DNA from 2 places in the Peptacetobacter sp. AB845 genome. Region 2 is predicted to be linked to the other one. Evidence: riboswitches for the same ligand, from Rfam matches in the RefSeq annotation. Region 2 holds a riboswitch; the other holds the start of a gene.
The links. Region 2 has a riboswitch for S-adenosylmethionine ahead of ACK2WO_RS09425 (methionine ABC transporter ATP-binding protein). Riboswitches for the same ligand answer to the same signal wherever they lie in the genome.
Positions count from the first base shown of each region.

Region 1: it holds a riboswitch for S-adenosylmethionine, as region 2 does, so the genes downstream of both, metK (methionine adenosyltransferase) here and ACK2WO_RS09425 (methionine ABC transporter ATP-binding protein) in region 2, are expected to answer to the same signal.

Region 1 is NZ_CP180001.1:591,571-602,081, reverse strand. Features, by position in the region: gene ACK2WO_RS03140 (ferredoxin) at 1-838, opposite strand, end outside; gene ACK2WO_RS03135 (hypothetical protein) at 867-1,664, opposite strand; gene ACK2WO_RS03130 (hypothetical protein) at 1,686-2,972, opposite strand; gene ACK2WO_RS03125 (ComF family protein) at 3,392-4,327, opposite strand; gene ACK2WO_RS03120 (ATP-dependent RecD-like DNA helicase) at 4,328-6,547, opposite strand; gene ACK2WO_RS03115 (SprT-like domain-containing protein) at 6,647-7,003, opposite strand; gene metK (methionine adenosyltransferase) at 7,126-8,319, opposite strand; SAM riboswitch class I at 8,539-8,641, opposite strand; gene fabZ (3-hydroxyacyl-ACP dehydratase FabZ) at 8,747-9,175, opposite strand; gene ACK2WO_RS03100 (rod shape-determining protein MreB) at 9,263-10,306, opposite strand; gene murA (UDP-N-acetylglucosamine 1-carboxyvinyltransferase) at 10,467-10,511, opposite strand, start outside.
Region 2 is NZ_CP180001.1:1,992,578-2,003,088, forward strand. Features, by position in the region: gene ACK2WO_RS09405 (hypothetical protein) at 1-141, opposite strand, end outside; gene ACK2WO_RS09410 (helix-turn-helix domain-containing protein) at 407-1,021, opposite strand; gene ACK2WO_RS09415 (MetQ/NlpA family ABC transporter substrate-binding protein) at 1,483-2,286, opposite strand; gene ACK2WO_RS09420 (methionine ABC transporter permease) at 2,508-3,161, opposite strand; gene ACK2WO_RS09425 (methionine ABC transporter ATP-binding protein) at 3,151-4,119, opposite strand; SAM riboswitch class I at 4,209-4,323, opposite strand; gene clpB (ATP-dependent chaperone ClpB) at 4,946-7,540, opposite strand; gene ACK2WO_RS09435 (hypothetical protein) at 7,558-8,151, opposite strand; gene ACK2WO_RS09440 (replication/maintenance protein RepL) at 8,167-8,574, opposite strand; gene ACK2WO_RS09445 (GGDEF domain-containing protein) at 8,970-9,980, shown strand; gene ACK2WO_RS09450 (saccharopine dehydrogenase family protein) at 10,042-10,511, opposite strand, start outside.

The DNA.
Region 1 (10,511 bases), 1.1 Mb from region 2:
CATTACAGTAACAATACATTGTTTTTTCTTTAGGGTTTCCTCTCCAGTCACTTCCAATATATTCATCTCTATCATCAACATCCATGTAACTTGCATAATCTGATAATTTAGTATAACTATTAGATCTAAATTCTGTCATTACACCAGATTTATCACTCTGTTCTTCGAAGTGAGCTAATTTATAAGTTACATCTTCAAATGGGAAATACTCTGTCTCTGGAAATACATTAAATTCTGTAAAGCTATCTTTTAAATTTATACTATTATTTGATATATATTTAGCTTCTGTAGCAATTTCATTTAATATTTTTTCAATCTTTAAATTAAATTTTTTATAAAATCCATTTTCATCTTTAGTATAATATTTTCTTAGTTTATCACTTTTGTATTGTACAAATAGCTCTATTAAAAACTTAGAATATTGTGAATATGCTATTTTATCAAACTCTTCCAAACCAGCTCTTTCAGCTCTGCTATAGCTACTATAACTATAACTATATTCTCCTCTAGGATATGCATGACAAACTGTGTATTCTTTTGTTTCAAATTTAAATTCTTTTGTTGTTGGATGGTACTCTTTAAAATTTAACTCTTTTGTCATAGCACTTAATAATTCATTTAATCCTTCTTTTCCATCATTTTTTGCTCTTCCCGAAGATACTATACTAATTGCATTTGTAGGACAAATCCCTACTATTTCTTCAGCTTTAGCAATATCCTCAATATATTTTTCTGATTTAGCTAAAGCCATTCCTCTTTCATCTTCTTCAAAAAAATCACTTGCTGTAAAACAAAGTCCACAAGCATTACATTTAGTTGATACTTCAAATTTTTTCATAATCTTCCTCCATAATAAACTCTATTTTTTATTTTAAATTATTTATTTTTTCTAAATATTCATTTCCAATAGAAATAATTTTTAAAGTTTCTTCTTTAATTTCTCCATTTTCATCTATTATAGGTGCATCTATTATTTTTTTTATTGCATCTGCTATATTTATACAAGTCATTAGTATATCTCTATCTTCCTTATTGTAATTTTTTCTATTAATTCCCTTTTCATTTATTAATATTTTACTTTCTTTTATAGATTTATTAAATAAAATATTTAACTTAGATAATAAACTTGCTATTTTACCACTTATATCTGTTATATAATCTAATATGACTGATATACTTTGAGCTTGTTCTTCTATAACTCTTGAAATTTTCATTTGGCTATTAGCAATTGATAAGTTTCTTTTTGAATCTGCTATCATTAATCCACCCACCCCAGTTAAAGCAAATTTTAAAATTATCTCTTTATCACTTAGAGGTAATGCCGCATTTGATACACTACATTTTAGCTCCGATATATTTTGTAAAGCTAGTGAACTTTGATTAAGTTTCTTTATCTCATCACTTTCAATAAAATTTATTTTTATAATTTTATCGTATATTTCTAAAAATTCTTTAATAGACGTGGATAAAATACCTCTTTTTCTATTTGCAACTCTTAACAAGGCATTATCCACTTGCTTTTGTTTTTCTTCTATCATATTTTTAGCATTAAATTCTTTATCATATGCCTTAGATAGTTTTTTTCTAGTTTGCCGATCAATCCTAGATGATTTTTCAGCTGATGCTGCAATTGCTAGTAAACCTGCCCCTACTAATATACTCATAACTTATTTCCTTCTTTCTATCTAAAATTGTAATATACTATTTTCATTATCAAAAAAGTAATCAAATTCATCTCTACTTTTAAAAAGAGACTCTTTATTAAATATTTTCAATATATCATCCAATCCGTTAGCTATTAATGAAACATCATTATTTATAGTTCCTTTAAATATATTTTTAAAACCTTGATCTACACTATTATCAAAATTAATATTTTCATTAGAAATTATTTCTTCTAAATTTTCTCTTTGTCTTTTTATTTCAACTATAGCTTCATTAGATATAGAATTTATTCTTGATATAATCATTTTGTTATGTTTAGAAATCTCTCTATATTCATTAACAATTCTATCAATTTCAGAAAGAACAAATGAAGTTACTGTTGATGCAACCATTGCCCCTATAGGTCCACCTAGTGATAATCCTAGTCCATATGCTAGCATTCCTATGCCATTATCAAGTATTTTTCTTACGCATTCTTCAGCTGTTATTTCATCATTTATAAAATCAATAACATAACTTCCCATGTTTATTGCAGTTAAAACTTCAAATATTGGTAAATCTTTATTTCCTCCAATACCTATTTCCTTTAAAAGTAATTGTATTCCATCTAATGATATCGCTTTTATTAAATCATTTCCTACATCTTTTCCAATATCCTTCATTGCTTCGTCAATCTCTTTTTCATTACTAGCAACCAACATAATATTGCTTATTGATGTTGTAATAAGCGACATAAAAATTACATCTTTTTTATTAGATATGATTTCCTCATTTGAAATATCATTTTTTATTTTTTCTGAATGATATTCCACACAACCTTTTGCATTCCTAAAACTCAATTGTACATCTGTTGATTTTTCTTGTACAACTCCATCTACAGCAAATTTAATTTTTTCTGTTGTAGAAAGATTTCTATAAACTTTTTCTTGCTTTAAAGCTTCTAAGTTAGTTTTCCGTCCCTTTGCGGTGTTAATCTCCTTCGTTATAATTTGTATATTACTTTTTCTATTAACAACTTCTCTTATATCATCGTCATTAATATACTTCTTATTTTTATTTCTAGAATGTGCATTTGATATTGGGTCTATATGATCCGGCTCTACAACATGACGTGCATAGGTACTACTTTTATATTTTCTTCTAGCCGCATTTGTATCTTTATGTAACATATTATTATTTGAATCAATTTTTACTTTTTCATTACCAAAGAAATCATCTTTTACTTCCTTTTGTATTTTCTTTTCTCTAGCTGTTTCATAATTGGCTCTATTATATTCTTGAGTAACACCATATTTTTTATCGTCCAATTTTTAATTCCCCCAATTATATAAAATATTAAATCGTCTCGCTTTTATAATAGCACTATTTTTATTTTAATTCAACCATTTATATATTAACAAAAAAAGAGATGAAGCATTTGCTTCATCTCTTTTTTTAGATATTCAGCCGACCTGGTCTTTTCCCCCACACTCGCCTACTGGAGGGTTCGCTCTGGTTCGCATCACTACTACTCTCTCTCGATTGGAATTTATTTTTGAATATCGGTAGGTCTTACTTCTAGGCCGCACTATGATCACTGCCCCGCTTTTAGGACTAGCTTACGTGGATCCCTTTGCCTGCGACTGGCTTGGACTTTCAACCACAGACCTGAACATCTTTACATATTTTAATATATTTATCTTAACTCGTCAATATTTTTCTTTATTCTAATAAATATTTCCCACGCTTAATCTATATTTCTAGTCAAGAATGTCAAAACTATTATCTCATCTACACCATATATTTTAAGCTTTTTAGAAATTTCATTTACTGTAGTTCCTGTTGTGAATATATCATCTATTAGAAGTACTCTTTTGCATTTTATTTTTTCACTACCATCTTTAACTTCAAATGCATTTTTTAATTCTTTTTCACGTTGAAATTTATTGAGTGCATAAAGTCTCTTTGTATTTCTATTTCTCTTTATACAGTCTATTATAGGTATTTTGGTATAATCAGATAGATAACTAGCAATCTTTTCAGCCTGATTAAATCCTCTAGTCCTCATTCTCTTTTTATGTAGAGGCGCTGGTATTACATAATCTGCAGAAAGCTGCTCAAATTCCAACTTATCCCTCATTACCTGGGCAATATATCTGGACATATATGTATTTCCGTAGTATTTCAACGAAAGCACTAACACCTTACTCTTATCACAATACTCTATGCAAGATATTGCCCTATCAAAATAAAAATTCTTATTCTCACAGAATTTACATCTACTGTACTCTACTTTTGAAGAGCTTAAATCTTTATTTTTATTTACTCCATATCCTTCTTTATACTCTTCAAATTTCTCTAAAATATATTCCTCATCATCGTAAATATTCAAATTCACTGCATTTTTTGACTCACTATTTCCCGTCAAAATTATACAGTTATCCTCTATTTCCTTAATATCCTCATCTGTAAATTTGTCCTCTTCATCATCGTCCTTTTCAAAATTTATCCTATTTATTACAGGTTTTCCACATTTAGGACACTCTTCTTTGATAAATGTCATCTCTTCAAAGCAGTCCTTACAAAGAGAATATGTGTTGTTTGGATCTATAGGCTTTTGACATATTAAACAGGTTATATTTTGTGGAAAGAAAAAATCCATAATCAATGATAGATAATTCAATTATTCTAGCACTCCTTCTCTTTTTATCCGGTTAAGCTTTAAGGCTAAGTTTGAATATCTAGCATTCACTCTATTATTTTGAATCATCTGTTTTAAATATTTAACATCTCCTACAAGTACAACTAATTTCTTTGCCCTAGTTATAGCTGTATATAGCAGATTTCTAGATAATAGCATAGGCGGTGCCCACGCTATTGGTATTACTACCACTGGGAATTCACTACCCTGACTTTTGTGTATTGTAGTACAGAAACTGTGGTCGAGTTCGTCTAATTCTTCAAAATTGTATTCAACTATTCTTGAACCTTCAAACATAACGTAGATAATTTTTTTATTCTTGTCTATATAATAAATATATCCAATATCTCCGTTATATATACCGTCTCCACTTTCTGTTTCATCCTCATTTTTCCAACTCTTTGTATAATTGTTTTTTATCTGCATTACCTTATCGCCTATTCTAAATATCCTCTTGTTTAGAGTAACTTCGACCTTTTTTTCTGATGGCGGATTTAGGTACCTCTGCAGAATTATATTCATATTTGTAACACCAATATCTCCTTTTCTCATAGGGCTTAATATCTGTATGTCATCCAATGGGTCTACATTATAGAACTTAGGTAATCTAGTTTCTACAAGCCCTATTATAGTGTTCATTATTTCCTCATTTGTAGCTGCATTTAAGAAGAAAAAGTCTTTATTTTTTACATTTAAATACGGAGCTTCTCCATTGTTTATCTTATGTGCATTAACTATTATCATACTTTCCTGAGCCTGTCTAAATATCTCATCTAGTCTTACAACTTTAATAACTTGAGAATCTATTATGTCCCTAAGCACATTTCCAGCCCCTACTGAAGGCAACTGGTCGCTATCTCCAACAATTATAAATCTCGTTCCAGGTTTTATAGCATTTACAAGACTAAACATCAGTAAAATATCTATCATAGATGCCTCATCTACTATTATTACATCTGCTTTTATAGGCTCATCTTCATTTTTAAAGAATACCAAGTCATCGTTTGTAGAATATCCCATCTCAAGAAGTCTGTGTATTGTCTTAGCCTCTTCATTTGATGTTTCACTCATTCTCTTTGCTGCACGTCCTGTTGGCGCTGCAAGTACTACTTCCTTCTTTTGACGCTTAAATATCTTTATTATAGTATTTATAGTGGTTGTTTTTCCTGTACCTGGCCCACCTGTGATAACACTCACACCACTCTGTAGAGCCTCTGTAACAGCCTCTCTCTGTCTATTAGCTAGTTTTATTCCTTCTTCTTTTTCTACAGTTTCTATTTCAATATTTATGTCTATTTTTTTATCTTTTTTAAAATCAAAAGTTGCAAGCTCTATAAGTTTCTTGCACACTCCATTTTCAGCAAGATAATAGTTCATAAGGTATACAAGTAGAAAATCTCCAACTTTATCTAGCTTAATCTTTTGAGCATATGCCAAATCCAATAGACAGTCATCTATTTTTTCTACATCTACTCCTAAAAGTTTTACTGCTTCTTTTTCTACAACATTTTCTGGTAAAAATGTATGTCCTTCTCCAAGTGCATTTTTCAACACATAGATTATCCCCTGACAAATTCTATCCTTAGAATCTCTATCTATACCTATCTTTTGAGCTAGGTTATCTGCTATTTTAAACCCTATTCCTCTAATATCCTCTGCAAGCCTATATGGATTGGATTTTATTAGCTTCATAGCCCTATTGTTGTATTTTTTATATATTTTTAAACACAGATTTGGGGTTATTCCAAATGGAGCCAATTCAAGAATTATCTTTCTAAGCTCTCTATCCTCTTCATAGCTTTCTACAATCTGAGCAACTTTCTTTTTTCCTATTCCATCTATTTCTTGAAGTCTTTCTGGAGCATTTTGGATTACATCTAGTGTATCAACACCAAATTTATCTATTATTTTATTTGCCATTTTTTCACCGATACCTTTAATCATTCCAGATGCCAAGTATACCCTAATTCCTTCAATAGATGTCGGTGTAACTGGTACAAAATTACTAACTTCAAACTGATTTCCATATACTTTATGTCTTCCCCATTTACCTTCAACTTCGACAGTTTCTCCTACAGAAAGAGTTGGCATACACCCTACAACAGAAATTTCTCCATCTTCATTCGTAAGTTTTGCAATTGTGTATCCATTGTCCTCATTTTGAAATACTATATCGGTTATCAATCCCTCTATTCTCTCCACTTTTTCACCCCCTATGTTATATTTTCACTGCATATAAGATTAATTATACTAATTGTACAAGTTTTTTTCAAACATAAGTTCGTTTTAAGATACATAGATTTATCTCTTTTTCATAACAGCATTTCCTGGAGCTCCTATTAATTCACATATACTTTTAAACCTTCTATCATGTCCACACGCTTCTTTATGAATATCATTAGCAGCATAATGTGCGTATTCATGTCTAATTATTCCAATAACTGTCTTTTCGTCAAATTCCCCAGATACTGTCTTTGGAGCAAATTCAAAACAAATAGGTATTATTTTTTTATCTTCTATTTTGAATTTATACATTCCAAGACTTCTAGTCATTCTCTTATTTATTTTTATAGGAAGCTCTGAGCCTTTTTTCCCAAGAATTTTATCCATCTTTTTCATTTCTTTTCTTATCTCTTCTACTGTCCAAGATTTACCCACAAAATCCACCTCTATTCAAATATTTCTATATTTATAATAATATATTTTACAAAAAAAATGCATACACTCATCAAATGAAAAGTGTATGCATATAAAAATTCTAGTTAATTTTTTAGATTTTATTATTCGCCTAGAGCTTCTTTTCTAAGTATTTCAGCTTTGTCAGTTCTTTCCCATGGAAGATCTATATCAGTTCTACCAAAGTGTCCGTAAGCTGCACACTGTTTGTATATTGGTCTTAGAAGATCTAAATCTCTTATTATTGCTCCTGGTCTTAAGTCGAAGTGTTTGTTTACTAGTTCTACTAGTTTTTCTTCAGAAACTTTTCCAGTTCCAAATGTATCAACGAATATAGATAAAGGTCTAGCTATACCTATAGCGTATGATAATTCTATTTCACATTTATCAGCAAGTCCAGCTGCTACTATATTTTTAGCAACATATCTTGCTGCATAAGCTGCAGATCTATCAACTTTTGTTGGGTCTTTTCCAGAGAATGCTCCACCACCGTGTCTAGAGTATCCACCGTAAGTATCTATTATTATTTTTCTTCCTGTAAGTCCTGTATCTCCCTGTGGTCCACCTACAACGAATCTACCTGTTGGGTTTACATAGTATAATGTTTCTTCATCAAGAAGTTCTGCTGGTATAACAGCTTTTATAACATGTTCTATTAAATCTGCTTTTATCTGTTCAGTTGTTACATCTTCACTGTGCTGAGTAGATATTAATATTGTATGAACTCTAACTGGTTTGTTGTCTTCGTATTCTACTGTTACCTGAGTTTTTCCGTCTGGTCTTAAGTAGTCAAGAAGTCCAGATTTTCTAACTTCTGTTAATCTTCTTGATAATTTATGAGCTAAAGATATTGGTAATGGCATAAGCTCTGGAGTTTCGTTACAAGCGAATCCGAACATTATACCCTGGTCTCCTGCTCCTACTTTTTCTATTTCTTCTTCAGTTACTTCTCCTGATTTACTTTCTAATCCTTCGTCAACACCCATTGCTATATCGCCTGACTGTTCATCTATAGATGTTATAACCGCACAAGTATCGCAGTCAAATCCGAATTTAGCTCTTGTGTATCCTATTTCTTTTACTGTTTCTCTAACTAATTTTGGTATATCAACGTATGCTGATGTACTTATTTCCCCTGCTACTAATACTAATCCTGTTGTTACTGTAGTTTCACATGCAACTCTTGATTTTGGATCTGTTTCAAGTAATGCATCTAATATTGAGTCTGATATCTGGTCACAGATTTTATCTGGATGTCCTTCAGTTACTGATTCTGATGTAAATAAATGTCTTGCCATTTTTTCTGTCCTCCCTTTTCTTTGAAATTACCTTTTATATTCTCGAATCTTCCTATAATGGATTTTTCCCATTGGATTTCTCCAAAAATTTATTTCTTATTACTTTCTTACACTGGGTATTGTTTAATTTCTTGTTGCTTCATATAGCAAAAGATTTTTCATAATAAAAAAACCTCTTCACTAAAAGAAGAGGTTAATTATACGTAACTAATTAACATAACCTCATCTTTCAGGATAAATCCTGTAGGAATTAGCACCTCTTCCCATTGTGGGTGGTTGCCGGGCTTCATCGGGCCTGTCCCTCAGCCTCTCTTGATAAGGTAATCAAGATTGTCTATTTTTTCAACGTATCTAATTTTATAATAGATTATATATTTTGTCAATATAAATTTCAAACTAAAAAACAAATTATTATTTTTGCATAAATTTATTTTTCTGTAAGTGCAAACATTAGCTCACCTTTGCACACTAATTCACCGTCAACATAAGCTGCGGCATCTGCTTTTCCTATATTTCTTTTTAAAGCCTTCATCTCAACTTCCATTCTTAGTGTATCTCCAGGTCTTACTTCTCTTTTAAATCTCACTTTATCTATACCTGCAAATACTCCTAATTTACCCTTATTTTCTTCAAGAGACATCATAGCAACTGCCCCAACCTGTGCCATTGCTTCTATTATTAAAACACCTGGCATTAGTGGATATTCTGGGAAATGACCCTGGAAAAACGGCTCATTAGCTGTTACATTTTTTATACCAACAGCTCTTTTTCCTTCTTCAAGCTCAACTACTTTATCTACTAAAAGAAATGGATATCTATGAGGTATTATCTCTTTTATCTGGTCTATATTTAACATAATATTCTCCCAATTACTCTATTTATTAAAGACTAAGGACTTTAAATAAATCCTTAGTCTTTCTAATATTTGATTATTTATACTCTATTATTTTTCTTCTGATGGCATTGATTTGAAAGAACCACCAGTTTTTAATATATCTAATGATCCTAATGCAGCACCAGTACCTGTTGCAACACAAGATAAAGGATTGTCAGCTATTTTAACTTTTATTCCTGTTCTCTGTTCTATTTTTTTGTCTAATCCATATAATAATGATCCTCCACCAGTCATAACTATTCCAGATTCACTTATATCTGCAGCTAATTCAGGTGGTGTTTTTTCAAGTACAGAGTGAGTAGTAACAACTATCTGTTCTACACATTCATCTAAAGCTTCTAATGTTTCAGCTGAGCTTATTTCAACAGTACATGGAAGACCTGTTATCTGGTTTCTTCCTGTTACTTTCATGAATTTTTCTTCTTCTCTTTTGAAAGCACTTCCTATTTCTATTTTAACTTTTTCAGCTGTTCTTTCACCTATTATAAGGTTGTGCTGTTTTTTCATATATTTTGTTATTGCATCGTCGAATTTGTCTCCACCCATTTTTATAGAGTCACTTACAACAGCTCCACCAAGAGATATTACAGCTATATCGACAGTACCACCACCGATGTCTATTATCATATTTCCGCTTGGTTCACCTATTTCTATTCCAGCTCCTATTGCAGCAGCTATTGGTTCTTCTATAACATAAACTTCTCTAGCTCCTGCCTGTTTTGTAGCATCTTCAACTGCTCTTTTTTCAACTTCTGTAACTCCTGTTGGTACACATACCATTATTCTAGGCATTACAAATTTTCCGAATCCTTTTTTCTCAACTATCTGTTCAACAAAATGTTTTAACATTTTTTCAGTTGTATTGTAGTCAGATATAACACCATCTCTAAGAGGTCTTATAGCTGATATATTTGCAGGTGTTCTACCTATCATTTTTTTAGCTTCCTGACCAACTGCAAGTATTTCATTTGTTTTGTTATCTATTGCAACTACTGAAGGTTCTTCAAGTACTATTCCTTTTCCACTTACGTATACTAAAACATTAGCTGTTCCTAAATCTATTCCTATATCAACACCAGATACTTTTGCCATTTCAAAAACTCCTTTGTTATAAATATTCTTTTTCTCTAAATCTTTTTAATTGTTTCAATCTCACAATTACATTATATCACATTTCAATTTATTATTATCTTGTATATTTATTATTTTGTGCATCATTAATAAACCTTAGGTATATTATCAAATCAAAATACTATTCTACTATTTCTATATTTCCACCTAAAGCTCTTATTTTTTT
Region 2 (10,511 bases):
ATGATTCTTTTTAAGCTGGCAGTATATTTTATTTTTAATTCTTTCTTTTTTAGAATCAAATAATTTAATCTTACTTAGTGGGTATATCGCCATCAGTCCAATAAATATTATCGTGGCAATTCCTGATAGTGTAGTACTCAATATTTTTTATTTCCTTTCTTTCTATTTACAATTAAATGATATTATATAGTTATTGATATTAAGTATCATTTACAATGTAATTATTCTATCATTATTGAAATTGTTTTGCAATAACTTTCAATAATAGTTGATAATATTTTTCATTAACAATGCATTAATAGTAGAATACTATTTATATATTATAAAAATTCACTTATAAATCTTATTTTCCCTTAAAAATAAAAAAGACATACACCATGCAGTGTATGCCCTTTCTATCATTCTATTATTTATTTTTCTCTTCTTCAAAGTAAGGATTTGGAACACTTACTATGATTATTTTTGTTACCTTATTAGTTTTATTCAATAATGAATGATTCTGATTGACTATCTTGCTGTCTTCTCCATTCTTTAACATAACCTTATTCTTGTATGAATAATGTATTGAATCTCCTGGATATAAGTCTACTTCTGATTCTGCCATTTTTAAAGTTAATATACCTTCTAGTACATATATAAATTCCTCTCCAGAATAATTAAATCCATCACTTTCTACAGTTCCAGGAAGTATTTCTATTAATTTTGGGAACATTAGTTTATCAGTTAAATTTGAAGATAGATGATAATTTATATATTTTCCATCTGTTATTTCAAATACCTCTTTTTCATAACTTCTTATAACTGTTTTTTTATGTTCTTTAGGTTTCATAAAGAAATAAGTTAAATCTACTTCTAGTACATCTGCTATTTTTTCAAGCGAGTCTGTTGCTACACTTGTAAGACCTCTCTCAAGCTGAGATAAAAATCCTATTGAGAGATTTGTTTTTTCACTCATATCTTTAAGAGTCATCTGTTTCTGTGTTCTTAGTCTTTTTATCTTAGCACCTATATTTTTATTCATTAAGCTCACCCCTACAGATTTATTTTTTATCCTATTCTATCTACAATTTTATGTAGACAAAAAATTTAGAAAATTCTCTTGCGCCTTATTTTCAAGAAGTTTTCTTTATACTTTTATTGTATATTTTTTTCTGATAAAAAACAATGTATTATAGAAATAATTTTTGTATACATTCAAATTTTTCCATTTAAACTCATATTTTTTACTTACAAAACCGTAAAAATGTTTTCTCTTTTATTATTATGAATATACTTTTCTTAATCAAAAACAAATTGTAATATTAAAAATATTTTTTTATTAGTGTCATTAAAATATTTAATAACTTTTAGTTATAAAAAAATAAGCCTTGTATATATCTATTATTTAAGACATTTACAAGGCTTGTTTATTTTCTTATAGTTATTTTGTTTTTATCTTTTTTATGCTTTATATTTCTTTATGGTTTAATCTGGTTTACTTTATTAGAAAGCTGGTATTATAGCTCCGTTGAATTTTTCTTCTATGAATGTTTTAACTTCTTCACTATTTAAAGCTTCTGATAATGCTTTTATTTTTTCGCTATCTTTGTTGTCTTCTCTACAAGCTAATATATTAACGTATGGAGAATCTGATTCTTCTAATGCTATAGCATCTTTAGTTGGGTTAAGGTCTGCTTCTAAAGCGTAGTTAGAGTTTATAACTGCTACATCTACATCTGCTAAAGCTGTTGGTAACTGTTCTGCATTCATATCTATTACTTCTATATTTTTAGGATTTTCTGTTATATCTACTTTTGTAACTAATTCTTTATCTGCTAATTTGATTATTCCATTTTTAGCTAATAATTCTAATGCTCTTGATCCATTTGTTGGGTCGTTAGGTATAGCTACTTTTGCTCCATCTGGTAAGCTAGCTAAATCTTTTAAATCATTTGAGTATACACCCATTGGTTCTATATGAACTTTTGATGTGTAAGTTAATTTGTATCCTTTTTCTTTAACTGTTTCTTCTAAGTATGGTATATGCTGGAAGTAGTTAGCATCTAATGAACCTTCATCAAGTGCTGTATTTGGTAGTACATAATCACTGAATTCCTGTACTTCTAATTCATATCCTTCTTTTTCAAGTAATGGTTTTACTGCTTCATTAAGAATTACTGCATGTGGGTTAGCTGTTGCTCCTACTACTATTTTTTTATCGTCTTCTGCTGATTTTGATCCACATCCTACTACTGATAATGCTATTACTGATGCTATTGCTACTGATAATAATTTTTTTAATTTCATTGTTTTGTCCTCCTAAATTTGTAGTTCTTTACCTTATAATTTTTATAATTACTGATTATTTTCAGTTTGATGTATACCCTTAGGTTCTGCAGCTACCTAAGGATTTTTTATAATCTCGAATACCTCGAGTTATAGGCTATTGTTTTAAATTTTATTTTCTCTATATTTTAAATCTATTTATCCTAGTTTTTATTATTTTCTTTTTATATTTTTATGTTTTATTATTTTAGTTTTTTGTATATTACATTTCCTAATGACTGTATTATCTGTACTAATATTGCAAGTGCTACTACTGTGTATAACATTACGTTATTATCAAAGCTCTGGTATCCATAAACTATAGCTACTTTACCAAATCCTCCAGCTCCAACAGCTCCTGCCATTGCTGTACATCCAAGTATTGATATTATTGAAAGTGTTATACCTGATATTATTGAAGGCATTGCTTCTTTTACCATAACCTTCCATATTATCTGAGATTTTGTTGCTCCAAATGATCTTGCAGCTTCTATAAGTCCTTCATCAACTTCATTTAAAGCACTTTCAATTACTCTTGCTATAAATGGTGCTGAACCTACTGTTATTGGAACGATTGCTGCTGTTTCACCTATACTTGTTCCTACTATTACTCTAGTTAAAGGTATCATTGCTATCATTAATATAATGAATGGGAAACTTCTTAAAATATTTACTATGAATCCCCCTATTGAGTTTACTGTTTTGTTTGGGCTTAACCCGTTTGGTTTTGTAAGTACTAGTATAACTGCCATCACAAATCCTATGATTGTTGCTAATACTGTAGGAACCAATGTCATATATAATGTTTCCCCTAATGCTCCAAGGAATAATTTACTTAAGAAATCGCTAATTGACATTTTCTATTTCCTCCCATCTTATATCTTTATCAGTTAAGAATTTTTTAACCGCTTCTCCATTTTTATCTGGTACATTTATTATAAGAGATCCAAGTACATCGTCCTTAAATTTCTCAAGTCTACCAAATACTATAGATACGTCTATGTCTAATTCTCTTGCCATACTTGTTATTATTGAATCATTTGATATGTCTTTAGGGAATAGTATTTTTACATTTGTTCCCTCTGGAAGAACTATATTTTCTTCACCAAGTAATTTTCTAAGACCTGCTGTATTTTTTAGGAATATTTCTTCTGTTTCTCCTACTTCTAATACCTGTCCATTTTCCATTATTGCTATTCTTCCACATATCTGTTTTATAACTTCCATCTGATGAGTTACAACTACTACTGTTATTCCCATCTTTTTATTTATATCTTCTATTAAAGTAAGGATTGATTTAGTTGTATTTGGGTCAAGTGCTGATGTTGCTTCGTCACATAATAGAACCTTTGGATTAAGTGCTAATGCTCTTGCTATTGCAACTCTCTGTTTCTGACCTCCTGATAAATTTCTAGGTTTATCATTTCTTCTTTCCTTTAATCCTACTAAATCTAAAAGCTCCATTACTCTTTTTTCTTTTTCTGCTTTTGAGTATCCGAAGCATTCTAGAGGAAGTGCTACATTTTCAAATACTGTTTTTCTTTCTAGTAATGAGAAATGCTGGAATATCATTCCTAAATCTTTTCTTAGCTCTCTCATTTCTTTTTCGTTAAGGTCTTTAACCTCTTTACCATCTACTTTTACACTACCTTCTTGATAAGGTTCAAGTCCATTCATACATCTTAGTATTGTAGATTTTCCTGCACCACTGTGTCCTATAATTCCGAAAATCTCACCTTCATTTATTTCAATATTCACATCTTTCAGAACTTGCTTTTCCCCAAAGAATTTATTAACATTCTTTACTGAAATCATATTATCTTCCTTCCTTTCCTTACTTCCATCTCATCAATCAAATTAAAAAATGCCCGAGTATAAAACTCGGGCATTACTGTACGGATTTATACTCATCTATCAACTGATTATTACTAGTTGCAGGATTTAGCACCGCTGTATATATTGAAATATACCGGTTGCCGGGTTTCACAGGGCCAGTCCCTCCACCTCTCTTGATAAGACGTTACTTATTAATTTTTTCTATTCGATGTTTTGTGTTCATCTATCTTGATTAATACTATATATTTTTTTAGAAAATTTGTCAATACATTTTTTCATAGTTTTTTCTGTTTTCAGAAAATTAACACCACATGAAATTTTTCTGCTTTATTCAATCTATTGAAATTTCAATTTCTTAGCTTTATGAAAAACTTTATAAATTTTTTATTTCATATTCATTTTTTCAAAAAATTTAACAGTATATTATAATTTTTTATAGGTATTTTTTTACAAAAAAAGAATGGGGTTTCTAAGAGACCATCCCATTCTACACGCAGATTATTATTTTTTATAATTGATTGAATTACGAGGACAACCAATTACAACAAGAAACGTTTTCTTGTAGTTTTAATTTTAACATCATTTTTTATTTTTTTCAAAGTTATCTTATTATTTTTATATATTATTTTTTTTATACAGTTTTATTGTGTTTTATTATAATAAAATTTATAATAAAAATGCTGCTGCAAGATATCCACCAAAATATCTTTGCAACAGCATTTTAAGTTGGTCTACACAATATATTTAATTTAATTTCTCTGAACTTATTTAGAAAACTCTAAACGTTCTTGAAAAGAGGGCAATCCTATTTAACTGTTATATCAATATTTTCTCCATGTCCATCTATTACAACAGTAGATCCATTGTATATTTCGCCTGAGATAAGTTTCTTAGCAAGCATAGTTTCTAATGTACCACTGATGTATCTCTTTAATGGTCTTGCTCCATATACTGGATCATAACCTTCATTTATCATAACTTCTTTAGCTGCATCAGTAAGTTCTATTTTTATTTCTCTATCTGCTAATCTATTTCTTAATCCCTGCATGAATATATCTATTATCTGTTTTATTTCTTCTCTATTTAGAGGAGTGAACATTATAATATCATCTACTCTGTTTAAGAATTCTGGTTTAAATCTATGTTTCATTTCGCTCATTACAACATCATTTACTTCTTCAGTTATATTTCCTCCTGATTCAAGTAGGTACTGGCTACCTATATTAGATGTCATTATGATTATAGTATTCTTGAAGTCAACTGTTTTACCTTTGTTGTCTGTAAGTCTACCATCATCTAATATCTGTAAGAATATATTAAATACATCTTCATGAGCTTTTTCTATTTCATCGAATAGTATAACTGAATATGGTTTTCTTCTTACAGCTTCTGTTAGCTGTCCTCCTTCTTCATATCCTACATATCCTGGAGGTGGACCAACTAATCTAGATACTGAGTGTTTTTCCATGTATTCAGACATATCTATTCTGATTATATTGTCCTCACTGTCGAATAAGTTTCTAGCTAATGTTTTAGCAAGTTCTGTTTTACCAACACCTGTAGGACCTAAGAATATGAATGAACCTATTGGTTTATTTTCATCTTTTAGTCCAGCTCTAGCTCTTATTACCGCATCAGATACTGCTGTAACAGCCTTATCCTGACCTATTACTCTTTTATGTAATTCATCTTCTAGTTTAAGAAGTTTTTCTCTTTCTCCTTCAAGAAGTTTTGTAACTGGTATACCAGTCCATTTTGATACTATTTCTGATATTTCATCTTCTGTTACATCTTCTTTTAGAAGGGATGTTTCTGAACCATTTTTCATCCGTTCTTCTTTTTCTTTAATTGCTTCTTCTAAATGAGGTATTTCACTGTATTTAACTTCAGCTGCTTTATTGTAGTCGTATTCTCTTTCATATTTTTCTACTCTACCTCTAGCATCGTCTAACTGAGATTTTAAATTTTTAATTTCTGTTATATAAGATTTTTCTTTATCGTATTTAGCTGTCATTTCATCGTTCATAGATTTTAATTCAGCTATTTCTCTCTGTATATCCATTAATCTTACTTTACTTTTTTCATCATCTTCTTTTAGAAGTGCTTCTCTTTCAGTTTCTAGTGTAAATAATTTTCTTCTTATTGAGTCTAGTTCTGTTGGAAGAGAGTCTATTTCACTTCTTATCATTGCACTGGCTTCATCTATTAAGTCTATAGCTTTATCTGGTAAGTATCTATCACTTATATATCTATCAGATAATTTTGCAGCCGCAACTATTGCATTATCGTGTATTCTTATACCATGGTGGATTTCAAATCTTTCTTTTAATCCTCTTAGTATTGATATTGTATCTTCAACACTAGGTTCTTCTGCTATAACTGTCTGGAATCTTCTTTCTAGTGCTTTATCTTTTTCTATATATTTTCTATATTCATCAAATGTTGTAGCACCTATGCAGTTTAATTCTCCTCTTGCAAGCATTGGTTTTATTAAGTTACCTGCATCCATAGAGCCTTCTGTTTTACCTGCTCCAACTATATTGTGGATTTCATCTATAAATAATATTATCTTACCTTCAGAGCCCTGAACTTCTTTAAGAACTGCTTTTAATCTTTCTTCAAATTCACCTCTGTATTTTGCACCTGCTATTAATGCACCCATATCAAGAGAGAATATTATTTTATCTTTTAGACCTTCAGGAACATCTCCTCTAACTATTCTTTCTGCTAATCCTTCAACTATTGCAGTTTTACCAACACCAGGTTCACCTATTAGAACTGGATTGTTTTTAGTTCTTCTTGATAATATTCTTATAACACGTCTTATTTCATCATCTCTACCAATTACAGGGTCTAATTTATTCTTTTTAGCTAATTCAACTAAGTTTGTACCATATTTTGCTAATGCATCGTATGTTCCTTCTGGATCTTGAGTATCTACTCTCTGATTTCCTCTTACCTGATGAAGTACACCTAAAAATGCATCTTTAGTTATACCAAAATCTTTTAATATCTTGCCTGTAGCTGTATTTTTTTCTAGCTCTATCATAGCAAGCATAAGATGTTCAACACTTATATATGAATCTTTAAAGTCCTTTGAAATTTCTTCTGCTTTTAAAAGTACCTCGTTTATTCTTCTAGTAGCTGTAACCCCCTGAGATTGAGCTCCTTCACCATAAACTTTAGGTATTCTATCTAATTCGTTTTCTACTGATCTTCTAACTGAATCTGGAGATATTCCCATTTTTTCTATTATATTAGGAATTAATCCATCTTCCTGATTCATTAATGCTGAAAATAAATGTATTGTATCAACCTGCTGGTTGTTGTGTCTGACAGCTTCCTGGAAAGCTTCATTCAGACTCTTCTGTACTCTTACTGTCATTTTTTCTACGTCCATAATCTATCCCTCCATTTTTATGCTCTATCATTTATTATTATAGATTTTCTTAAATCTATTAAACTATCTAGAAGATTTTCTCCCCTAGTAGTATCAAATCTTAAATTCATTACAAAACTCTTATCCTCATTGAAAAATCTAAATAAATCATTTGAAGATGCATTTAAATATAGATTTGTATCAATCTGTCTGTCTTCTCCAACCATAAGATTATTACATTTTTCTAAGAATGAGTTTCTAAAATTCATAGTATATACACCAGAATTTTGGTCGTAGCTATAAAATGCTACATTGTTGAACACTCCAATTAGATTAGAGTTTATAAAGTTATACATTCTATTATTATTGTATATTGATATTTGCTCGTATATATACTCTCTAAAAATTGGATGTACATTTTTTTCTAGTTTAACTGCCAACTCTTGAGGCATTTCAAAGTATATCTTCCAGTACTTTGGATTATCCTTTTCTAAAGTAAGAGCTGTCTTTTGTCTGCCTTTATCTTCAAATCTATATAGTTTACAGATAAAGTTACTTTTTTGAAGAGAAGTTCTCTGTTCTTCAAAAAAGGAGTCAAACCACTGGAGTATATTTCTATCTAGCTTCAGCATTTAAATCCCTTCTTCCTATTTATATTTTTTCTTGGATAAGGAATTGTACTCCTCCATTAGCTGGTCTCTTTCAGGTTTGCTTCCCTTATAAGAGATAGCTGGGTTTATCATATACTCCCCATTTCTTACCCTCTGAATAAAGTCTCTTTTCTTCAACTTTGTAAACAATGTCGAAAGAGATGTTTTCGGATAATCAAAGATTTCTGCCATTTCATCTAAAGTCATCCTTATTTTATTTTCTCTGTCCATGGCTTCTATAAGCATAAGTGGAATTAAATCTTTCTTTGTATAAGACCCTTCCACAACCTTAATAAAATTCTTTAGACAAATACTTGAATACTTATCCTTCTTTTGTACGAGGTTTCTACTTTCTGTATATTTTTGATCTACATCAACTTTTGATGAACTATTTATTTCTAGCATTCATATCACCTCGTTTCTTCCTCTTTCGTTAAACCTATAATAGTCCTTTTTTAAATGAATGTCAAAGCAAGTTTTTGTGAAAGTTTACTTTTTACGCTAACTTTTATTTATTCATAAGATAAACTTTTTAATTTTAGTAAACCTAGTGTTTTCAATACATTCAGTTTGATTTTTAAAAAATATCTATTTTTTTGAAAAAAAATTTTTGAGAATCTTTATGTGCTATAATTATAATTAATAAGAATGATTTTTAAGAGGTGTTTTTTATGGATGGGGATTTAATTTTGACAAGTCAAAAGTTAATACTAAGCACAAATTATATGCTTTTTTTATATGGATTATTTATAGTATTTCTTTTTTCGCTTTTAAATAGGTATATGAATGAAGTAAATTCTATGGATTTTTTATATCTAGGATTGTTTGATGTAATGGTAGCAGTCCCATTATTTTCATCTAAATATCCTGATACAAGCTATGGATTTTTATTTTTAGGATTGTCTGTTATTCCTTTGATAAAACTTTATAAATCCTATTGTAATTTTAAATATCATCATTTTATAAAGCTAGTTACTCGTTTTACAGTTATTGCTACTGTAGGTATATTTTTGCTAGATCATAGCTCTATTTTCTCTATAGAGTATTCTGATACGGTTATCTATATAATTATTTTTATTACTCTTTTATTGGGTACTGTATTATCTGTAAATATATATAGGGAAAAAAGTATTACACCTATTTTCTCAGCAGCCAATTTAATACTTATATTAGGTATTGTATTTGCTGCATTGAATGAATGCATAGAGCTTATAATTTTAGGTATTTTAATTTTTTCAATAGTTTCAACTGTAGCTCTTGTGGATAATTTTCTAAGAGAATATAGAAATAAAACTCTTCAATATATGAGGGAAAAACTTGTGTATAAAGATATACTTACATCAATGAAAAATAGGCAATCTTTTGAAAAACAATTAAAACAAGACGATGAAAATATAAACGATTTTAACTCTTATTGGGCTATTTCCATAGATTTATCTGATATTAAATATGTGAACAATAATTTTGGGTACTCTCATGGTGATAGATTAATACAGAATTTAGCAGATAGTATAGAAGATACATTTGAAGATATAGGAAACTGCTTTAGAATAGGCGGAGATGAGTTTATAGTGCTTATAAAAAATGAACCTAAAGAAAAGGTTGAAAGGTATATAGAACTTTTCCAATCTGTAATAACTTCTTACAACCAACTTCATGATATAAAAATGATAACTTCTATAGGCTATGATTCATACAAATACGGTTACGATAAATCTATATTTGATTTAGTAAGTAGAACGGACTACATGATGTGTAAAAACAAAAGAAAATTCAAAACATCATGGATGCCTGACGAAGATGAAGAGTAAAAAAATAGCTGTTGCGTACTTTGCAACAGCTATTTTTTATATTTACATTTATTTTTTATACTTACATTTCTTTTATTTTATAATCAAATCCTGCTTCATCCATTATATTTAGGTATGGCATTGGATCAAAGTATTCTGGAGAATATACTCCTTCTCCTGTCCATATTCCTCTACCTATAAGCTCTATTGCTATTGCTGCACCAAATCCTGTCTGTGCAACTACTGCCTGCATTCCCCAATCTTTCATAGATTCCTGATTGTCAAATGTCTGATACATCATTATTTCTTTTTCTTTACCATCTTTAATTCCCTTACAATGTATTCCAACACACATTTCTCCAACCATTTCATTTCCTATGTCTTTAGGCTGTGGAGCACATGCAGCTACAACATCTCTAGGAGAAACTTTTACTCCACCTACTTCTACAGGTTTAGTTCCTCTAAGTCCTAATTTATCTATAACTTTTAATGCATTCATAAGATTTTCGTCAAGAGATATTTTATATGTAACTCTTTCTAATCCGTACTGTT